2 regions of the Paenibacillus sp. G34 genome follow, and region 1 is predicted to be linked to the other one. Evidence: predicted binding sites of a transcription regulator. Region 1 holds the regulator's gene; the other holds the start of a gene.

Region 1 (9,779 bases):
CAACATTGGCGAGAGCACGGTGTACCTGGTTACAGGTCAGCGTCCGGACCTGAACCAGTAAGTTTTTGTTGGCAGGCGCTGCTGCACAAGCATTGAATATGTTCATACAAGATAAGAGCTGATGATCGAAATGAGAGAACTTTCTTCCGGCTGGCCTGTGTACAGGCTGACTGGGAAGGAGGTTCTTTTTTTTGCGGAAGAAATATGGTGAAAAGGGTTGTGAAGTTTTTTGATGTAGGTGGCAGGTATGGTATCATGAGAGTAGGTATGTAAGTACAGTCTGACCATATGATACGCGAGGTGCTGGAATGGACAAGTTTATTCTTATAGATGGAAATAGCATTATTTATCGGGCATTTTTTGCAATGCCTCCCCTGACGAATTCAAAAGGTCTGCATACGAACGCGGTATACGGCTTTTCGACGATGCTGCTGCGCTTGCTGGAAGAACACAAGCCTACACATGTGATGGTGGCGTTTGATGCGGGGAAAGTGACGTTCCGCCATGAAGGGTATCAGGAGTACAAGGGTGGACGGGAGAAAACACCGCCGGAATTGTCCGAGCAGTTCCCTTTGCTCAAAGAATTATTGCAAGGGCTCGGGATCGCCCAGTTTGAACTGGCAGGTTACGAGGCGGATGATATTATCGGAACGCTGACCAAACGCGCGGATGATGCAGGCAGACAGGTTCTCGTTGTATCGGGTGACAAGGATATGCTGCAGCTTGCTTCCGAGCATGTACATATCGGGCTGACGCGTAAAGGGGTTACGGAGATTGAACTGTACGACCCGGCTCAGATTAAGGAACGTTATGGTCTGACACCACTACAGATTATCGATCTGAAAGGTCTGATGGGCGATGCTTCCGATAATATTCCGGGTATTCCGGGTGTTGGGGAGAAAACGGCGCTGAAACTGTTGCACCAGTTTGGATCGGTGGAAGAGGTGCTGAACGGTACGGGTGAACTGAAAGGCAAGATGAAGGAAAAGATTGAAACCCATGCCGAAGATGCACGCATGAGCAAACAGCTGGCGACCATTCACCGTGAGGTTCCGCTGGAGCAGACGTGGGATGATATGCAGTTTGATGGATTGAAAGAAGCTAGTGCAGGGCCTGCACTGGCTAAGCTGGAGTTTAAGTCATTGCTGGAGCGCTTGTCCTTTAGCGGTAGCGTGGCTTCCGAGCAAGAGGCTGTTCCAGCGGCTGAGGTTGAATCTACGATTGCAACAGAAGATAACATAGCTGATCTGATGGATATGTTGGATTCGATCGATGTGCTGCATGTGGAAACGCATGGTGACAATCCGCATCAGGCGAAGCTTGTTGGTCTTGCCGTAGGTGCCGGGGAGAAATATACGTTCATATCTCCGGAATTACTAAAGTCTGATGCGGCAACTCCTGTACGGGAATGGCTTGCAAGTGCCGACCAGCCGAAGCGTGGATATGATCTGCATCGTGTGGATTTGGCTTTGCATGCACATGGCATTGAATTCGCAGGTGCATCATTTGATGTGCAGCTTGCTGCTTATTTGCTTGACCCGACCGAGTCGAATCAGACAATCAGCGGGCTGACGTCCAAGTATGGGCTGCCTTCACTGGTTGAAGACGATAGCGTTCTGGGGAAAGGGGCTAAATACAGAGTACCAGAGGCGGATGTTTTGGGCGATTTCCTATGCCGGAAAGCCGCTGCGCTGGCCGCGATTATCCCTCTTCAGGAACAAGCGCTGGAGAGCGATGAGATGAATTCGCTGTTCCATGAGCTCGAAATGCCGTTATCCCGTATTCTTGCCGACATGGAGAAGCAGGGCATCAAGGCGAATACAGAAGATTTACAAGCCCTTGGTCGTGAGTTTGAAGGACAGATCGGCAAGCTGATGGCGGAAATCTACAAGTTGTCCGGTACAGAGTTTAATTTGAATTCACCAAGACAACTCGGCGAGATTTTATTTGATAAGCTGGGCCTGCCTGTCGTGAAAAAAACAAAAACAGGCTACTCCACCGATGCGGAGGTGCTTGAAAAGCTCGCTCCTTACAACGATGTGGTGCAGCACATTTTGCAATATCGCCAGCTTGCCAAGCTGCAATCCACTTATGTGGAAGGTTTGCTGAAAGAGATATCGGATAGAGATGGCAAGGTGCATACGTTCTATCGTCAAACCATTGCAGCAACAGGACGACTGAGCAGTCAGTTCCCGAACCTGCAGAACATCCCGATTCGTATGGAAGAAGGACGCAAAATTCGTAAGGTCTTTGTACCGTCCGAGCCGGGTTGGTCTATTCTCGCAGCCGATTACTCTCAGATTGAACTGCGTGTGCTGGCACACATTTCAGATGATGAGCGTCTGAAGGAAGCTTTTGTACATGATATGGATATCCATACGAAGACTGCCTCCGATGTATTCGGCGTGAAGCCGGAGGATGTGGACAGTGACATGCGTCGTTCTGCGAAGGCGGTTAACTTCGGAATCGTATACGGGATCAGTGATTACGGTCTATCGCAAAACTTGAATATTACGCGGAAAGAAGCAGCACAGTTCATCGATCAGTATTTCGAAATATTCCAGGGTGTGCGCCGGTATATGGATGATATTGTGAAGGATGCACGCCGGGACGGTTATGTGAAAACGATGCTGGAACGCCGCCGTTATCTGCCTGAAATCAACGCGAGTAATTTCAATCTACGTTCCTTCGCAGAACGTACCGCGATGAACACACCGATCCAAGGTACTGCGGCTGATATCATTAAGCTGGCGATGGTACAGATGGACGAGGCGCTGCGCGAACGTAAGCTACAGAGTCGTATGTTACTTCAGGTACACGATGAGCTCGTGTTTGAAGTGCCGGCGGATGAACTGGAGCTGATGAAGGAACTTGTGCCTTCAGTGATGGAAAAGGCGCTTCCGCTGTCTGTGCCGCTCAAAGCTGAGGTTAGCTTTGGTGAGAACTGGTATGAAGCAAAATAGAGAAGAAGGGGTCCCGCTGAGCGTCATCTTCCGTTATAATATAAGGGAGGTGAGAACATCATGCCGGAACTACCGGAAGTCGAAACAGTCAGAAGAACGTTGAATCAACTTATTGTAGGTAAAACGATTGACTATGTTACCGTTAATTTGCCGCGGATTATTCAGCGGCCTGACGATATAGAAGCATTTGCATTGGAACTGGCAGGACATACCGTGATTGGTGTTGAGCGCCGGGGCAAGTTTTTACGTATTTTGCTGGACGGGCTTGTGCTCGTCTCCCATCTGCGGATGGAGGGACGTTACGGGGTGTACCATCAGAACGAAGAGGTGGAGAAACACACTCATGTCATCTTCCACTTCAATGATGGCACGGAATTGCGATACAAGGATGTTCGTCAGTTTGGAACGATGCATCTGTTCAGCGCAGGTGAAGAGCTGGTTTCGAAACCGCTCATGAAGCTTGGACTGGAACCACTGGATGAGGCTTTTACCGTGGACGCATTCCGCGCTGCAGTGGGGAAACGTACGACCAAAATTAAAGCTGTATTGCTGAATCAGGCATATGTGGTTGGCATCGGGAATATTTATGTGGACGAGGCTCTCTTCCGTGCAGGTATACATCCCGAGACGATTGCGAAGACGCTGACCGAAGCACAGCTGAAGGTTTTGCATGAAGCCATTGTAGCTACGTTGCAGGATGCCGTGAATGCAGGGGGCTCCTCGATCAAGTCGTATGTTAACGGGCAAGGCGAGATGGGCATGTTCCAGCATCAGCTGAAAATTTATGGCCGCAAAGCCGAGCCTTGTCATACATGCGGCACGTTGATTGAAAAAAGTGTCGTTGGCGGACGTGGCACGCATTTTTGCCCGAATTGTCAGCGACTTTGATCTCACGAACCAGAACTGAATCAATGAAATGATGAAATCATAGCACCCTTGGATTCCTCCCTCCATATACTGATATGGCAGAAATAAGCGGGCATATACCCATACTGACATCATCAGTTGGCACGTACCGCACAGGGGAGGAATCCGGGGTGCTGCATCATTTTATTTCATTACTGGCGCTTGCTTTTGCAGTGAGTTTAGATGGTTTCGGAGTTGGAATTACATATGGACTTCGGAGGACCAAGATTCCGCTCTTATCCATTGCCATTATTTCGCTTTGTTCGGGATTGGTTATCGCATTGTCTATGCAGGTTGGCGTGTTATTATCTCATGTGGTGTCGCCAGGTGTGGCTTCGATTGTGGGAGCTGTCATTCTGATTGTGATCGGTGCGTGGTCGCTTTTGCAACTGATCAGGCGGCGGGGCAAAGAACGTGAGGAAGTTGAAAGTGGAGTGTCGCAGGAAAAGCTGGTAGAAGGAAGAGTGACTACAGATTCGGGTCTGACATCTGGAGGCAAGAATCAATTAATGGTTCTGGAAGTGCAGCCTTCGCCAACGGATGGTTCGGTGGAGCGCATGGTATTTACACTGGAACTGCGCAAGCTAGGTGTGGTTATTCAAATTTTGCGCAGCCCGTCCAAAGCGGACATGGATAACTCAGGCAGTATCTCCGCACAGGAAGCGATGTGGCTCGGAATCGCGCTGTCACTGGATGCTTTTGGGGCAGGTCTGGGTGCGGCATTGCTTGGATTCCCTACGCTGTGGACGGCACTGGTGATTGCGTTGTTTAGTGGGGCGTTTCTGTCACTTGGCATGAAGGTAGGATTACGGTTTGCAGCACAGCGCTGGATGCAGAAACTCTCAGTTCTACCGGCCCTGCTGTTAATGATTATGGGAATATTCAAGTTGTTTTGAGGAGTAATAAAGCTGTTATGAGGTGAGACGATGAATATAGGCTTAACGGGCGGAATCGCAACAGGCAAAAGCAGTGTTTCCGCCTATCTGGCCAGTAAGGGAGCGCTGCTCATCGATGCAGATGTTATTGCCCGGGAAGTTATGTTGCCTGGGCATCCCGTTTTGGCTGCTGCTGTTCAGCGGTTTGGACAAGCTATCCTGAATGAGGACGGGACACTGGATCGGAAAAAGTTAGGGAGTATTGTTTTTCAGCACCCTGAGGAACGTAAAGCGCTTGAAGCCATCACTCATCCTGCGATCCGGAAGGAAATGCGTGAGAGAGCGGCTGCATACGAATTGAACCATCCGGACAAGCTGGTGGTGTCGGATATTCCGTTGCTCTACGAGTCGGGTCTTGAGGAAGGTTTTACGGAAGTTATGGTCGTATATGTACCTAGAGCAGTACAACTGGAGCGACTGATGAGCCGGGATCAGATGAGCCGGGCTGATGCGGAAGCGCGTATTGCAGCACAGATGGATATTGAACGCAAAAAAGAGCGGGCAGATATCGTTATTGATAACAGCGGTTCATGGGCGCAGACGGAGCAGCAATTGCAATCTTTTTTAACGCATAAGGGCTTGTTATGAAAATATTGCGCAAAAAACGTGTATTGCTGATCATGTTTGTTTCCTTTGTACTTGTGTTATTTCTAAACAGCAACTGGATGACGTGGTTTTACCCGATTGAATACAAGGAAGAAATTCGCGCACAATCTCAGAGTTATGAAGTTGATCCGTTTCTGATCGCCTCTATTATCAGAGTAGAGACCAATTTCAAGACCAGCAAAGAATCGAAGCGTGGTGCGATCGGATTGATGCAACTCATGCCCGATACGGCGAACTGGATTTTGGAACAAGCCAAGATTCCCCACACTTCGCTGGAGGAATTAAAACATGAACCCGGACGAAATATTCAACTGGGGACATGGTATTTACGGAATCTGTCAGACCAGTTCGACGGCAACGAAATTGTGATGATTGCCGCGTATAATGCCGGACCGGGGAAGGTCAGCAGCTGGCTGAAAAACGGTGTATGGGATGGAACACTGGAAACGGTGAAAGATATTCCTTTTGGTGAAACACGCCACTATGTACAACGGGTTATTTACTATTATAATCAGTATGTGAAGATCTACGATACGTTCTAGAGCGATTGCTGGGAAAAGAGATAAGGAGAAGCACGGAGCAGACCGGTAGTGTACCGGCCGCCCCATGCTCCTCTGTGTAACGTATTACGATGCAGATAATTATTGGTATTGACCTGCCAATTGCTGTTCTGCAATTGTTACCAGACGCTTCGTGATGTATCCACCGATCGAACCGTTCTCGTAAGAAGTCATGTTACCTTGGTATCCATCTTGTGGGATGCTGATTCCGAGTTCTTGAGCTACTTCATATTTCATTTGCTCCAGAGCTGCGGAAGCTTTAGTTACAACCAAGTTATTGGAGTTACCGTTGCTTTGTGCCATTGCTGTTCACCTCCTCGCGGGTTGGTAAAAGTATTATGTGTCGCGAATGCGATTTTCATTACAAGATATGCTCAGGGAATATGTGGTAAAAAGTAAAAGTGGGAAGTGATCTTAGTTGAAATGTCCTTATTGTGGTTATTTAGGTACCAAAGTGTTGGACTCCAGACCAGCCAATGAATCCAAATCCATCCGCCGCCGCCGCGAATGCGAGCAGTGCGCGAGAAGGTTCACAACCTTTGAAATGATTGAAGAAACACCGTTAATCGTCATTAAGAAGGACGGCAGCCGGGAGGAATTCAGCCGCGACAAAATTCTACGTGGTTTGATTCGTGCCTGTGAGAAACGTCCGGTATCGGTGGAAACGCTTGAGATGATGGTATCTGAAGTGGAGAAGTCACTGCGTAACACAGCCGAAGCTGAAGTAGAGAGTCGTCAGATTGGTGAATTGTTAATGGAGCAGCTGTTTCCGGTGGATGAGGTGGCGTACGTGCGATTTGCTTCGGTGTACCGCCAGTTCAAAGACATTAACATGTTCATGAAAGAACTGAAGTCACTGCTGTCCAAGGAAGATCTGGAGGACTAATGTAGTGGGGGAAAAGGAGAAGAGCAATCCGGAGCTGCGTCTGGTATATGCCATGCCGTTTGTGCCCGTAACATGAATGTTCTTCTCCATAGATTTCGGTGCTTCAGAAGGGTATTGACAGTCCAGAAGGGATTTTATATGATATAGAAGTCGCTTGTAAAATGAGTTTTTAGCAGTGCTGGACAAGATGTAACATCATATCCTGGGGCCTTAGCTCAGCTGGGAGAGCGCATCGCTGGCAGCGATGAGGTCAGGGGTTCGATCCCCCTAGGCTCCATACTAAGGAAAAGCCGCTCCGAAAGGGGCGGTTTTTTGTGTTTTGAGCGTATAAGGAGTGAACTTCAAGTTTTAGTTTATATGGACTGACTTATAGGGAAAGGGTTCACAGAATGCCTTTTATATAAGAGGCGTAGTCTGAAGCTAATGCTAGAAGTTTCTTTCGATTTAGCCCAATAGTCTAAAAACCTTTTAATATAATTTAGAGGTTTACTTAAGAGATGAAGATGAAAATGAAGGTAATATATAGCTGTATGTGTTTGGAGTTACTAAAGATATGATTATTTTCAAAGAAATTATAAATTAATTTCGAGTTAGCATAATAAAGATTTTACAGCAGACGATGAAGAAAATAAGATGTAATTATAAAATAATGTTATAAAATATAACATATGGATTATTGCGTTTTAGAAAAATATTAGCTTGGTGTCTATATTAATTAAAATACTTCCAGTGAGTGAGGTCTTCAATGATGTGGTCGTTCATTCTGAATGTTTATGAATACATAATTCTTGTTATTTCTTTAATAGATAACTTGGGCACTTGGATAGTTGTGAGGATTCTGCTCATGTATAGTTTCTTGCTTGTTTGTTTGACTGTTTTATTGGTAGTTTATGATATGCTTATAATTAGTTTCTCCCAATTGTTGGCTTATCTATATGAATTATCAAGAAAGAGAAGATCCATTTCTACAATAAGACTGCTCTCTGAATGGTTCTATTTGTTTGACAAGCTTTTATATAAAATTTCACCACACTTATTTCAATATAGTTGGCCAAGTGACAATGTGTTTAAAAAGTCAGATAAATACAGTCCGATTGTGCTATCTCGTACTTTAAATGCATTATTTATTAGCATGGTTGCAGTTAGCCCTACTAATTTTGTGGTTTGGGGTACAATTGCTATGTACTATTTTCCTACTGCCCCTATAACAAGCTATAATTGGCTTAGACAATTGTCTTTTGATGAGGTCTACTTAGCCCTTACAAAATTTGAGTATGAGAAAGTAAATGATTTTGTTAGCTTTAGTCTATTTGTTCTCTCTCTGCTGATCCTTTTACGGTTATCTTCTTCTTCATTTAAATGGCGTGCTATGATGAAAGTCAATGAGGAGAAGTATGAAAAAGTAATTAGATATCAGGAAACTATAGAGAACGAGTTATGGAAAATTAGAACCGGGTCATACACTAATATTGCCGAACTTAATCATAAAATCAGTTCTTTACCGAATATTTATTGTCAGTTAGTTACGAAGACTGATAATTACTTATTTGAAGATAATAAGTTAAAACGAGAGACGGGAGAGTCTTGGAGACATTTCCAGTACAGGAACATTCAAGATCTTTACAAAGGGCTTGAGTCTTTTCAAGTTCATCTACAGAAGATAAATGAAGTCTTAAAAGATATTTCTGATTTGAAAGTTGGTTATATTTATCTGAGAATTAACAAGTGTGTGAGGTATGAAACACTTAAATTGGGACTGTATAGAGAAACGCATCTTGATTGGGAACTGATTGAAGGAGATAAATTTCGGAAGGCTATTGAAAATAGGTTAGAGAAAATTTCATATTTATCTGATCTATTTATGAAATTTAAAAAAATTAATAATGGTATGCTAAGTAAAAATGAGTTCGTTGAAGAATATAACAAATATGGTGGTTCGGTTGCTTACGAGGACATAGTAAAGTATACAGAAAGTAAATTGGAAGAAGAACTAATAAATTTTAAGGGATTTCTCCATAGAGCACTGGAGGAAGCGATATTATCTCATACTGTCCTTGAGCAATATCTCACACTTTCGCATAAGAATACACGATTTAGTCTGTTTAAGATAATTTCTAACTTTATTACTAAATAGAATTCTGTTTAAATACTTCAATAAGATAGATGAAATTGAGACTACATTTTTTTGGTTTACTTAGTTACATGTTGAGTTATTGTAGTGAAAATGACTGCTCAAAGGAGAGCGAATGGAACCATAATAAGGTGAAATTCACGAGTCGCAAAAATGTGATTTTTAATAAGACCTATAACGAATGTAAGCAATTGACGTATCTGGAATTCCTAATATGATGAAATGAGTGAGGGGGTGTTTTATGCCGAAAAAAGATAATATGTTAGCCATCCTATGGATGTTGAACTCGGGAGAGAAGTTAACTGCAAAGCAAATATCCGAAAAGTTAGAAGTCAATATAAGAACCGTTTATCGGTATATTGATGCACTATGTTCTAGTGGGGTGCCTATCATATCTGACGCAGGTCATCATGGTGGATATAGTCTGCTGAATCATTTTATCAGAGCGCCTCTGCTATTTGATATGGAAGAAAAGAAGACACTTCTTCATGCTGCTATTTTTGCAAAAGAAGCCGGATATCCATTGACTGAGACATTAGAGAATGCGACATCCAAGTTGAAAATGTATTCGAATGAGCAACAGGAGAGCACACTAAACCAACAATTAACTGGATTTGAAGTGATCAACCGCATGGTCAGCCCTTCGAGTCAGCTCGTATTAGCAGAATTAGAGCATGCTGTTGAAAAGGAAATCACTGTAGAGATGGATTACCGTACAAATCATGATGAGAAGCCAAAGAACAGGATGATCGATCCGTATGGTATCGTATACTGGAACAATAAATGGTATAC
Region 2 (9,779 bases), 150 kb from region 1:
AATGTGCGGAAGAAAAGGGAGGCTGTATCATGGCTAAAAGTGATGAGCTTGTTAAATATATTACACAGCGTGTGGTGCATTATATCGACACTCCGAAGGATGAGCGGAAAGAACGGAGAGCACAGAGCAGAAGAAAAGAGCCGTGGTCGATGAAATGGTTTGGCATGATACCGTTTGCAGTATCTCTGTGGGTGGCAAAAAGAAAAAAAGATTCGGAGTGAACGGTTGTTTTAACACCTTTAATTCACTAAGAAGTGCTAGCATACCTAACGAGAATGACACAATACCTGCCGAAAAAAGATTTAGTTTTTCAACTGTAGTATTTGACATTCGCCATAACCAACTCAAAAGACGCAGTCCTTAAAAAGGAATGCGTCTTTTTATGATGTATCTGAGGTTTAAAAGGAGCTGCGAATGTTGAGAGCGTAAAAATGTCCGTCATTCAACAGTTTATTTATGGGAACAAACCGTTGTGTAGAGTTAAAACCCCCAAGTCCTACGTAAAGAACAACTTTTGCTGTTTCTTCCGTATGCCACATTTGGTACCCGCTTACCGGCAATGGGCCCCCGTAGAATAGATTGCGTTCTCCTGCTGAGAAGATGAGAGAATCGGTATGACCTGTTGTAGGAATGCGCTGAATCTGTTGCTGGACCTGAGAGAGCTGCAGCGGTTCTGATGTCAGCCAGGTCAGTTGTTGTGAAGGATCAAAAGCCGGCTGTACTTGAAGTGGACTAGTTATCCATGTTGTGACGGCAGGTATAACCTGTTTCTTTTCCAGTTCCGTCAGGTTGAAAGATTGCGTTTGCCTTTCAAAGTTGGCTTCGATCCGCTTTAAGACAGCATCAGGCAATAAATCTCCGTTGGATGCATCGATGTATAAGGCCGAATCATGTATACGTTCCACTTTCCAATATGCCAAAAGGGGAGAAGCATAACGACGTGTGAGCTTCCCGCCTGAGGCTTGTATTGTGCTCAAACTCAAATCATGTCGCTCTAGAGCTTGTCCCAGTAGCTCGTTATTATACAGATCTTGTTCACCCTGGCCATACTCGCTAAGGATGAGTTCTCCTTGTGAGGTTATGGATATAATCATATATCCAATAGGTTTATCCTGAAGACTGGCGTGCACAAACCAGCCATGGGTACCTGGCCCTAACGGATAATAATCAAACTTGGCTGCGAGCCATTCCGGATCAGATGTGCCAAGTGCATTGGCCTGTTGTTGTGCATATTGCTCTACAGCGGCCGGTGCCAAACTGCTGTTGGGTACAGCTGCATGAGTTGTCGGCCAGAACGGGAAAAGGGCGAAGCCAATGATCATACATAGGAAGACATATATAGGCTTCCCATAGCTTTCTCGTTCTGTCGTGGAACATTTTTTCAACATAAACACCTTCTTCCTGACTTTAATTATAGAGGAGAGACGATGCAAAGGGTGCTGCAACCTGTCGGTTTGCCAGTCATGAATAAACACTACTTTTGCCAGCATTTGCAGGAAAAGTAGTGTCTTCGTCTATCTTAAATGAAACATGCCGCTGCTGATGGCGGTGACTTTCACCTTGGGATCATACTGCCAGATCATCTCGGTTCGCCTTGTCTCATATTGCAATTTCATCGCTTCACGATCCATGACTGCCTGTTTGGCTTTTTCTTGTTCGGGTTCGTCCTGATCTGGCGCCTCTATAAAAGCTGGTTCGGCAGCCAGTTCTATGTCATCCGTTGTTGGCTCCAATAATAGGCCGCGAACCCGATTATGGACTGATGGAGCGGGGACGGCCAGAACCTCAGCTGACGTCTGGACATTTGAATCCTTTGATGAAAGCTTTGATTTAACACGAACGGTGTCTACTTCAGCCACCTCAGGCATATCTTCACGTAGCACAGCTTCATAGTAAGCATCTACCACATCAAGTTCGAGTTGCAGACGTTCCTTGGCTTTTTCCGCCCAGCTATAATCAAGTCTGCTTAAGTGTTGGGTGAGATGTGATTCGAGTGCGGCTCCTGCATCAGCGAGCGAAATTTTGGGTGCTTGGGCGTGCATATTTTCCGCCAGTCTTGGACTAAGGTCCCGCCGACTCAACTTACTGCCAAACTTCTCGATAATTTCACCCGAACGTAATGAAATACCAAGGAAGTGTAATTCCTCCCGTTTCAGATCACAGGCAAACTCTACTTTAAAACAAACCCCGAGCCAAGGTTCATACACGGCCGGAACTGCGGCTCTTATCTGGCGTTTTGCGGCCTGTTCAAACAAGTTAACAAAGGCACCACCTTCACGAGCTGCCTCAAAAATCTGTTGCAGTCTGCGACTTCCATATACGATATCTTCCCGAAGGATGCGCCCAGGGCCCAGCTGCGGCATCGAAGGTGTAATGCCAAAGTAACGTCCGAGAATCGTATCTTTGGGCGTGTCAGGGGTTGCTTCAGGAGACACTTCAGCAGGCTGGGCAGCTTTAGTCCTTGCTTCTGCGGCTTCCAACATTTGCTGATAAGCCTCCGGGTCAAAAACAAATGTAAATGACATTGTCTCTGGCTCCACGCCGACACGTTCGACAAATCCCCAGTAATATGGACGATTCGTTAGTGCCTTGTCAGCTTCAGGTGACAGTTTAACGGTTACATGGACAGGTGATCGTTCCATGATCTGACAATCCAGAGCTTCCAGATAGGTCAGGACGTAAGCCTGAATCTCATGCGGTGACATCGTCATGGATCAGTGGCCTCCTTTGTGAAGATCAAGTTTGGTGATTAAAGGCACCTCGTCAGCAACTTCGCGCTGAATTGTGTTCAGCGACTGTCCGAGGGTGTCCATTTTACGGCGAATATCTTCTTCGTTCTGCGATTCCAGCATAATTTTGTACAGACTCTTTTCGATCGATTCCTTTTTTTCCAGCCGTTCAAGAATGACATCCAGTCCACCGATGACCATCTCGAACATATTAATTTTTTCATGCAACAGATTCAGGATATGTTCCTCAATCGTACCTTTGGTAGACAAGTTGAAAATGTTAACGTCATTCTGCTGACCGAGTCGGTGTACCCTACCAATCCTCTGTTCTACCCGCATCGGGTTCCATGGCAAATCAAAGTTGATCATGTGGTGACAGAATTGCAGGTTGATGCCCTCACCGCCAGCTTCCGTTGCAATCATTGCTTGTACACGCCCGCGGAAGAGATCCATCATCCAGTCTTTTTTGCCGCGGTTCATCCCGCCACGATAGGGGACAGCCGTCAGGCCGTTGTTACGAAAATAATTCAGCAGATATTCCTGCGTCGCTCGGTATTCCGTGAAAATAATGACTTTTTCATTCATATCTCGTATCAATTCCATCGTTTTTTCGGCTTTTGTATTTTCTTTAATTGCCTTGATATGAGCCACCAGTTCCCAGATTTTATCCCGCAGTGGGGAATCCAGTGGCAACTTTTTCGACAGATTCACGAGTGTCACAAACACGGCGTCCCGACTGCTACAGACTTCCCGTTGCAACGTGACGAGCGAAAGCATGCTGCTAAGGTTACCGCCTGCTTCCTGGTATTGATCTTTGACAAACGAGGTTACCCCGTCATATAGCGCTTGCTCTTCAGGGGAAAGTTGCAGATCCACGTTAGAGACGTTGCGCTTCGTAAATTGCACGGGGCCTTCGCCACGCCTGTTACGGATCATGACTTTGGATAGCTCGTCTTTGAGTTGTGCCTGATTTTTGGGAACACGTTTATCCACAACAAAGTTGGCTGCGAAATCACCTTGACGACCCAGTTGACCGGGCTTCAGCAGGTTAATGAGATTGAAGAGCTCACTCATGTCGTTCTGCACAGGTGTAGCAGTGAGTAGCAGGCAGTATTTTTTGCGTAATTGCAGCATGAATTGATAATTGGTTGTTTTTTTATTTTTGAGTTTATGTGCTTCATCAATGATGATCATGTCATAGTCCATACTTAGTAACATATCTTTGTGCGGGTCTCTCTTGGCAGTGTCCATAGAAGCAACAACAACGTCATTTTGCCAGGAATAAACCTTTTTCTGTGCAACTGCTGGGATGCCAAATTTGGAATTGAGTTCACGTACCCATTGCAATACCAGAGAAGCGGGGACAAGAATTAACACTTTCGATACCAGACCACGAACCATATATTCTTTCAAAATCAGGCCGGCTTCAATCGTTTTGCCCAGACCTACTTCGTCGGCGAGAATGGCTCGGCCTGACATTTCGAATAATACTTTGCGCGCCGTATCCATCTGGTGAGGAAGCGGGGTCAGATCCTGTAAATGTTTCAGACACTGGATTTCGTCAAAATTTGGAATGAGATTGGTTTCTTCCGCCTGAATACCCAGTTGAAAGAGTCGGTAATCTCCCCAAGGCCCGCCTTTGTCCAAACGAGATTCAAGCTGATCCAACCAGCTGTGATCAAACTCAAGCGGTACAGGTAATTCAGATACAGATTGATTCAGATGATGCGGATGTTTCCGGTTCATGATGCGACCTCTCCGTTCTTGTGTAAATAAATCATTCAAAATAAAGACGACGTGTTATTCGTAGGTAATAGTATGGACGAAGGAAGGCAAGTTCATAACCTGTTTCAAAGAATCTATGAACTAAATCACATATAAAATCAATATATAGTGTAATAATTTGGTTATAAATCACTACATGTAGTATTTGGGCATAATTTATTCTTAAGAACAGCATTTTATATTGAAATGAACGGTTTATTCGGGGAGGTTGATTGCAGAGATGGCATCCAACAATACAGAAACGAACCAAGAAGTGAAGCATCATGAGAACAAACAGAAGCTGGAAGGGCTCAGCGAGAAAATATTTCTGGACCGCTACGCATGGAAGGACGCCGATTCAAAACATGCAAAAATCGGAGATGTTGTACTTGTATTAACGAAAGATGATCCCAAGTTTCCAGTGAAGGAAGTTGGAGAGATTATAGAGCGGCAGGGACGACAGATTAAAGTGCGGACACGTAGCGATATCATCATAGAGACTGATGTGGAGAAGTTGACACTTACGATAGAGAAAACACCGGAAGAGATGTGGGATCGTCTTGCCCGAGCGATGGCATCTGTTGAATCGACAGCTGAACAACAGGCGGTTTGGGAGAAGAAATTTCGCTTGGTGCTGGATGACTGGAAACTGGTTCCCGGGGGACGTATTGCCGCTGGCGCAGGGGCCAGTGATGAGTTGACGCTGTTTAACTGTTATGTCATTCCTTCTCCGCAAGACAGCCGAGGCGGCATTATGAAGACGCTGACTGAAATGACCGAAATTATGGCTCGTGGCGGTGGCGTAGGTATTAATCTGTCTTCCCTTCGTCCGCGGCGGGCTGTGGTGAAAGGTGTGAACGGCTCGTCCAGCGGATCGGTATCCTGGGGCGGTTTGTTCAGTTATACGACGGGGCTTATTGAACAAGGCGGTAGCCGACGTGGCGCGCTGATGCTAATGATGAACGATTGGCACCCGGACGTGCTGGATTTTATTACGGTTAAACAAACGATGGGGCAAGTGACCAATGCCAATCTGTCTGTCTGCGTAAGCAATGCGTTCATGGAGGCTGTGAAGCAGGACGGTGATTGGGAGCTTGTTTTTCCCGATACGAGTGACCCGGACTATGATTCGCAGTGGGATGGGGATCTGACCAAATGGAAAGATGCAGGCCATAACGTTATTCCATACCGGACAGTGAAGGCACGGGAAATATGGCATACGATTATTGAATCCGCCTGGAAATCAGCCGAACCCGGTGTTGTATTTATGGAGTATTACAACCAGATGTCGAACAGCTGGTATTTTAATCCGATCATTTGTACTAATCCTTGTGGGGAACAGGGCCTTCCAGGCTGGGGAGTATGTAATTTGTCGGCGATCAATTTGTCCAAATTTTATGATGAAACAAACCACGATGTGGCGTGGGAAGAGCTGGCGGAAACGACGCGCATTTCGGCCAGATTCCTGGATAATGTGATTGACGCAACGCCGTATCATTTTGAAGAAAATCGATTAAATCAGCAGCGTGAACGCCGGGTGGGGCTAGGCACCATGGGACTTGCGGAGCTGATGATCAAACTTCGTATCCGTTATGGCAGTCTTGAATCGCTAGATTTTCTCGATAAACTGTATGGATTTATGGCAAAGGAAGCCTATCTGGCTTCAGCGGAGATTGCCGCAGAGAAAGGTGCGTTCCCGGCGTTTGAGGCAGAACCTTACTTGCAGAGCGGATTTATGAGACAGATGACGGAGGCGTACCCGGAGGTTGGAGAAGCGATTCGTGAAAAAGGAATTCGTAACGTGACGCTGATTACTCAGGCGCCTACGGGAAGTACCGGAACGATGGTGGGCACATCGACTGGCATTGAGCCGTATTTTGCTTTTAAGTATTTTCGCCAGAGCCGTTTGGGGTATGATGAACAGTTTGTGCCGATTGCCGAGGAGTGGCTGGAGCAACATCCTGGTGAATCTCTCCCGGAATATTTTGTGACGGCGATGGATCTTTCGGCCGAAAATCATATTCGCGTGCAAGCTGCCATTCAGAAGTGGGTGGACAGTTCGATCTCGAAAACGGCAAACTGTCCGGCTGATTTTACGGTGCAGGATACGGCAGAGCTGTATGAGCTAGCCTTTGATCTGGGTTGTAAAGGGATAACGATCTATCGGGACGGCAGTAGAGATGTTCAAGTACTTTCTACTTCGAAGAAAGAAGACACCTCAGCTATTGAGGAGCAGAATGCGGATAAAGAGGAATTCAACAGCCTGGCAGCTGAGTCCGTTTCGGTAGCAAGTTCGGCGTATACAGAGCGGGAGACCAGCTTGCCAGCCCTAAAACAGATCACAGATGTAGTGGATAAGCAGTATAAACGCCGCCCACAAGTATTGCGTGGTGCAACGTATAAGATGCATACGCCGTTCGGCATGGCCTATATTACGATTAATGATTTGGATGGAACGCCTGGCGAAATTTTCCTCAACGTAGGCAAGGCAGGTTCGGATGTTTTTGCCATGGCTGAAGCACTGGGAAGAGTATGCTCACTATTCCTTCGTTATGGCGATCATGGTCATAAGGTGGAGCTGCTTATCAAACATTTGAAAGGCATCGGAGGTTCAGGTGCCATTGGGTTTGGAGCTAACCGTGTGGAATCCATAGCTGATGCCGTCGCGAAAGCGCTGGAAAGCCATGTTCAGATGAATGAGCACGAATATAAGGATGAAGCGATCGAAGCGCAGAGTGAAAAGAAAACCGAGGACATTCCAGTGAAGAAGTCGAACAGTGCTAATAGTCCGAACAGCACTAACAATACCAACAATATAAAGGGAGATCTGCTTAACATGCAGAAACCTACCCCTAATATCAACAACGCGGGAGGTGAGGGACATAAGACTTTCATGCAATCTATCGACTTATGTCCTTCATGCGGCTCGGCGTCGCTGATCAATGTGGAAGGCTGCAAAACATGCAGCAACTGCGGATACAGTAAGTGTAATTAAACCGTTCCAGAACAAATCCGAAACAAAGTATTGCGCTAATGCACCTGAACAGGGACCTGCAACTTTAAAAGTTTTACAGACGAAGTGCTGACTTACTGGCACTTCGTTTTTTCTGTGCATCAAATCTACATTTTTCTGAAATATTTAATCATTAGAAATCCCTTTACTCTTAAATATGTTAAAATAAGGACGTCATGCTTACAAATCTAGACAAATGAGGAATACGTTCCGTTCAAGTTCATGTTCGTCAACAGGTTCTGGACGAATGAAGGAGGTAGCATCTATCATGAATCAACATTGGAAAAAGTACTTGTTTTTGTTTGCTATAATCGTACCAATCTCCGTAGTTACCATTTTTACGCTCCCATATCACCATCGATATATTGCAGTAGCTATATTTCCACCTCTATTCTGGGTGCTCTACTATTCATGGATTACATTAGAAAGAAAACGAGATCGTTAGTGAGGGATGGTGAGAAAGTAACAATGAAGGCACTGTTAACATTAAAAGAAGCTTCCAAGAAATATGGTAGGCGAGACATTTTAACAGATATTTCGCTTACGATTAGTCAAGGAGATTGTATTATTTTAAGAGGAAATAATGGATCCGGGAAAAGTACATTGCTCCGAATGGTGAGTGGATTAATCCCCTTAAGTTCGGGACAAAGGTTACTTAATCATACAAATCTAGTGATTGGATATACGCCTGATCGATTATCTAAACTAAGGATGACTTCAACGGAGTATTTGACACACATGGGGAGAATATCGGGTATGACTGGTAAAGAACTGAAAGACCGCATCAGGGAGTTGCATGATTTTTTTCGTCTTGAACAAAGTGATCATTTGAAGATGAGTCATTTCTCGAAAGGTATGCTGCAAAAAACAAATGTAATGCAAGCTATGATGAAAAGGCCAGACCTCCTAGTATTAGATGAGCCTTTCTCAGGATTGGATGAAGAATCAACAGGGCATTTGCTACATTCTCTGAAAAAAATTAAGGATGAAGGTACAGCGATTTTGGCAGCCGTGCACGATCCATTATTAGCAAGTCAATTGGAAAGCAACACATACTGGATTCATCAAGGAAGACTAAGCAAGGAGAGTATAAATACGTCTTCCGAACTGAAGCTCGTATATTTTGAACTTGAAGGCAGCATAGAGGTGAGTGTTGTTAATCATCTTCTTGAACTTTTCCCCGATATTACATATAAAAGAAGCGAGAATGGTTATATGGTCATGACTTTTATGTATAAAGATTATAGCAGCTTTTTACCAAAATTTATAAATAAAGGCGGAGAGATTGTAAGCTTAACAAGAAAGGAGCTTGGCTCATGATCCCATTACTGTCATATTTACATACCTGTTTCATGCGTTCTTATCGTTATGGTCCAGCTGCTTTTGTATTTTTTATGGGGATTATTTTCGTATATAGTGTCGTTCCTAATCCAGTAATGGCTAGTTATGCCTTTTCAACAACATTTCTTTTTATTATTTCTGCTGGCCTTTGTTATACGTTGATTGATATGGAAACGACAAATCAGGAATCGGTGACGGTATCGCATAGTGGCAGTTTAATAAAACTTTATCTTGCGAAATTGTTGTATTGCTGGCTTTTTACCATTCCACTAGCTCTGTATGCCGTTTCTTTTCCAGCCATTTTTCAAAAGTTTGATCGAAATCCAAGTGTTGAAGAGTTAGGCATGGCCCTGATCTATCATTTGGTTTCATCTTGGCTGGGAGTTACTTTAGCCTGTTGGTTTAGTTCTAAGTTTATTCGTTCCCGCGTAATGTCCTTCTTGATGTTGAGTGTGCTTATTGTTATTACACTTTCTGTACAAGGTATAGAAAATGTGTTGCCAGACGGATTCAAATCAATGATTGTGCTGTTGCCTCCTCTAAATAGTACAATAAATGTGTTAGTTAATTATGACGCACAAACGCTACTCAAGAAGCTACTGGTGACCATTGCACCGATCGTATATGGTGCGATTACAACCGTTATATTTCTTTCCATGATTCATAGACGCAAGCTGGATTCAATGCATTGATATTTCCATCCATCCTACCTCTAGAGTCCTAGGAAGGAAGAAGCAATTATGAGCAAAACTTTCAATCCGCTCGGAGATAGGTTTATAATGGATAGTGGCTGCTGAGCAAGTCGGCAGCTTTTTTCTATTTGAAAGACTCAGGTAATTATGTCCAGTCGATGAAAAGCACTATATTAAACATTAATTATAGAGTATGATTTTACAGCTGGTTGTGCTGGTAGGAAAGGTTACACCAGCTTA

Evidence for each region. Region 1 encodes NrdR, which represses ribonucleotide reductase genes. Its sites were predicted from a motif close to AACACNATATATNGTGTT; they were not measured.
Region 2: the regulator NrdR is predicted to act here: its motif matches at 4,610-4,627, upstream of AC1VYS_RS10500 (adenosylcobalamin-dependent ribonucleoside-diphosphate reductase).

The regions. Positions count from the first base shown of each region.
Region 1 is NZ_CM166469.1:2,128,932-2,138,710, forward strand. It holds gene phoU (phosphate signaling complex protein PhoU) at 1-61, shown strand, start outside; gene polA (DNA polymerase I) at 309-2,963, shown strand; gene mutM (DNA-formamidopyrimidine glycosylase) at 3,024-3,851, shown strand; gene AC1VYS_RS09775 (MntP/YtaF family protein) at 4,001-4,765, shown strand; gene coaE (dephospho-CoA kinase) at 4,796-5,392, shown strand; gene AC1VYS_RS09785 (lytic transglycosylase domain-containing protein) at 5,389-5,952, shown strand; gene AC1VYS_RS09790 (alpha/beta-type small acid-soluble spore protein) at 6,052-6,273, opposite strand; gene nrdR (transcriptional regulator NrdR) at 6,389-6,856, shown strand; tRNA gene AC1VYS_RS09800 (tRNA-Ala) at 7,061-7,133, shown strand; gene AC1VYS_RS09805 (hypothetical protein) at 7,701-8,990, shown strand; gene AC1VYS_RS09810 (helix-turn-helix transcriptional regulator) at 9,229-9,779, shown strand, end outside.
Region 2 is NZ_CM166469.1:2,283,063-2,292,841, forward strand. It holds gene AC1VYS_RS10480 (YqzE family protein) at 30-221, shown strand; gene AC1VYS_RS10485 (hypothetical protein) at 399-1,322, opposite strand; gene AC1VYS_RS10490 (YqhG family protein) at 1,515-2,711, opposite strand; gene AC1VYS_RS10495 (DEAD/DEAH box helicase) at 2,715-4,475, opposite strand; gene AC1VYS_RS10500 (adenosylcobalamin-dependent ribonucleoside-diphosphate reductase) at 4,735-7,488, shown strand; gene AC1VYS_RS10505 (hypothetical protein) at 7,775-7,951, shown strand; gene AC1VYS_RS10510 (ATP-binding cassette domain-containing protein) at 7,975-8,826, shown strand; gene AC1VYS_RS10515 (hypothetical protein) at 8,823-9,539, shown strand.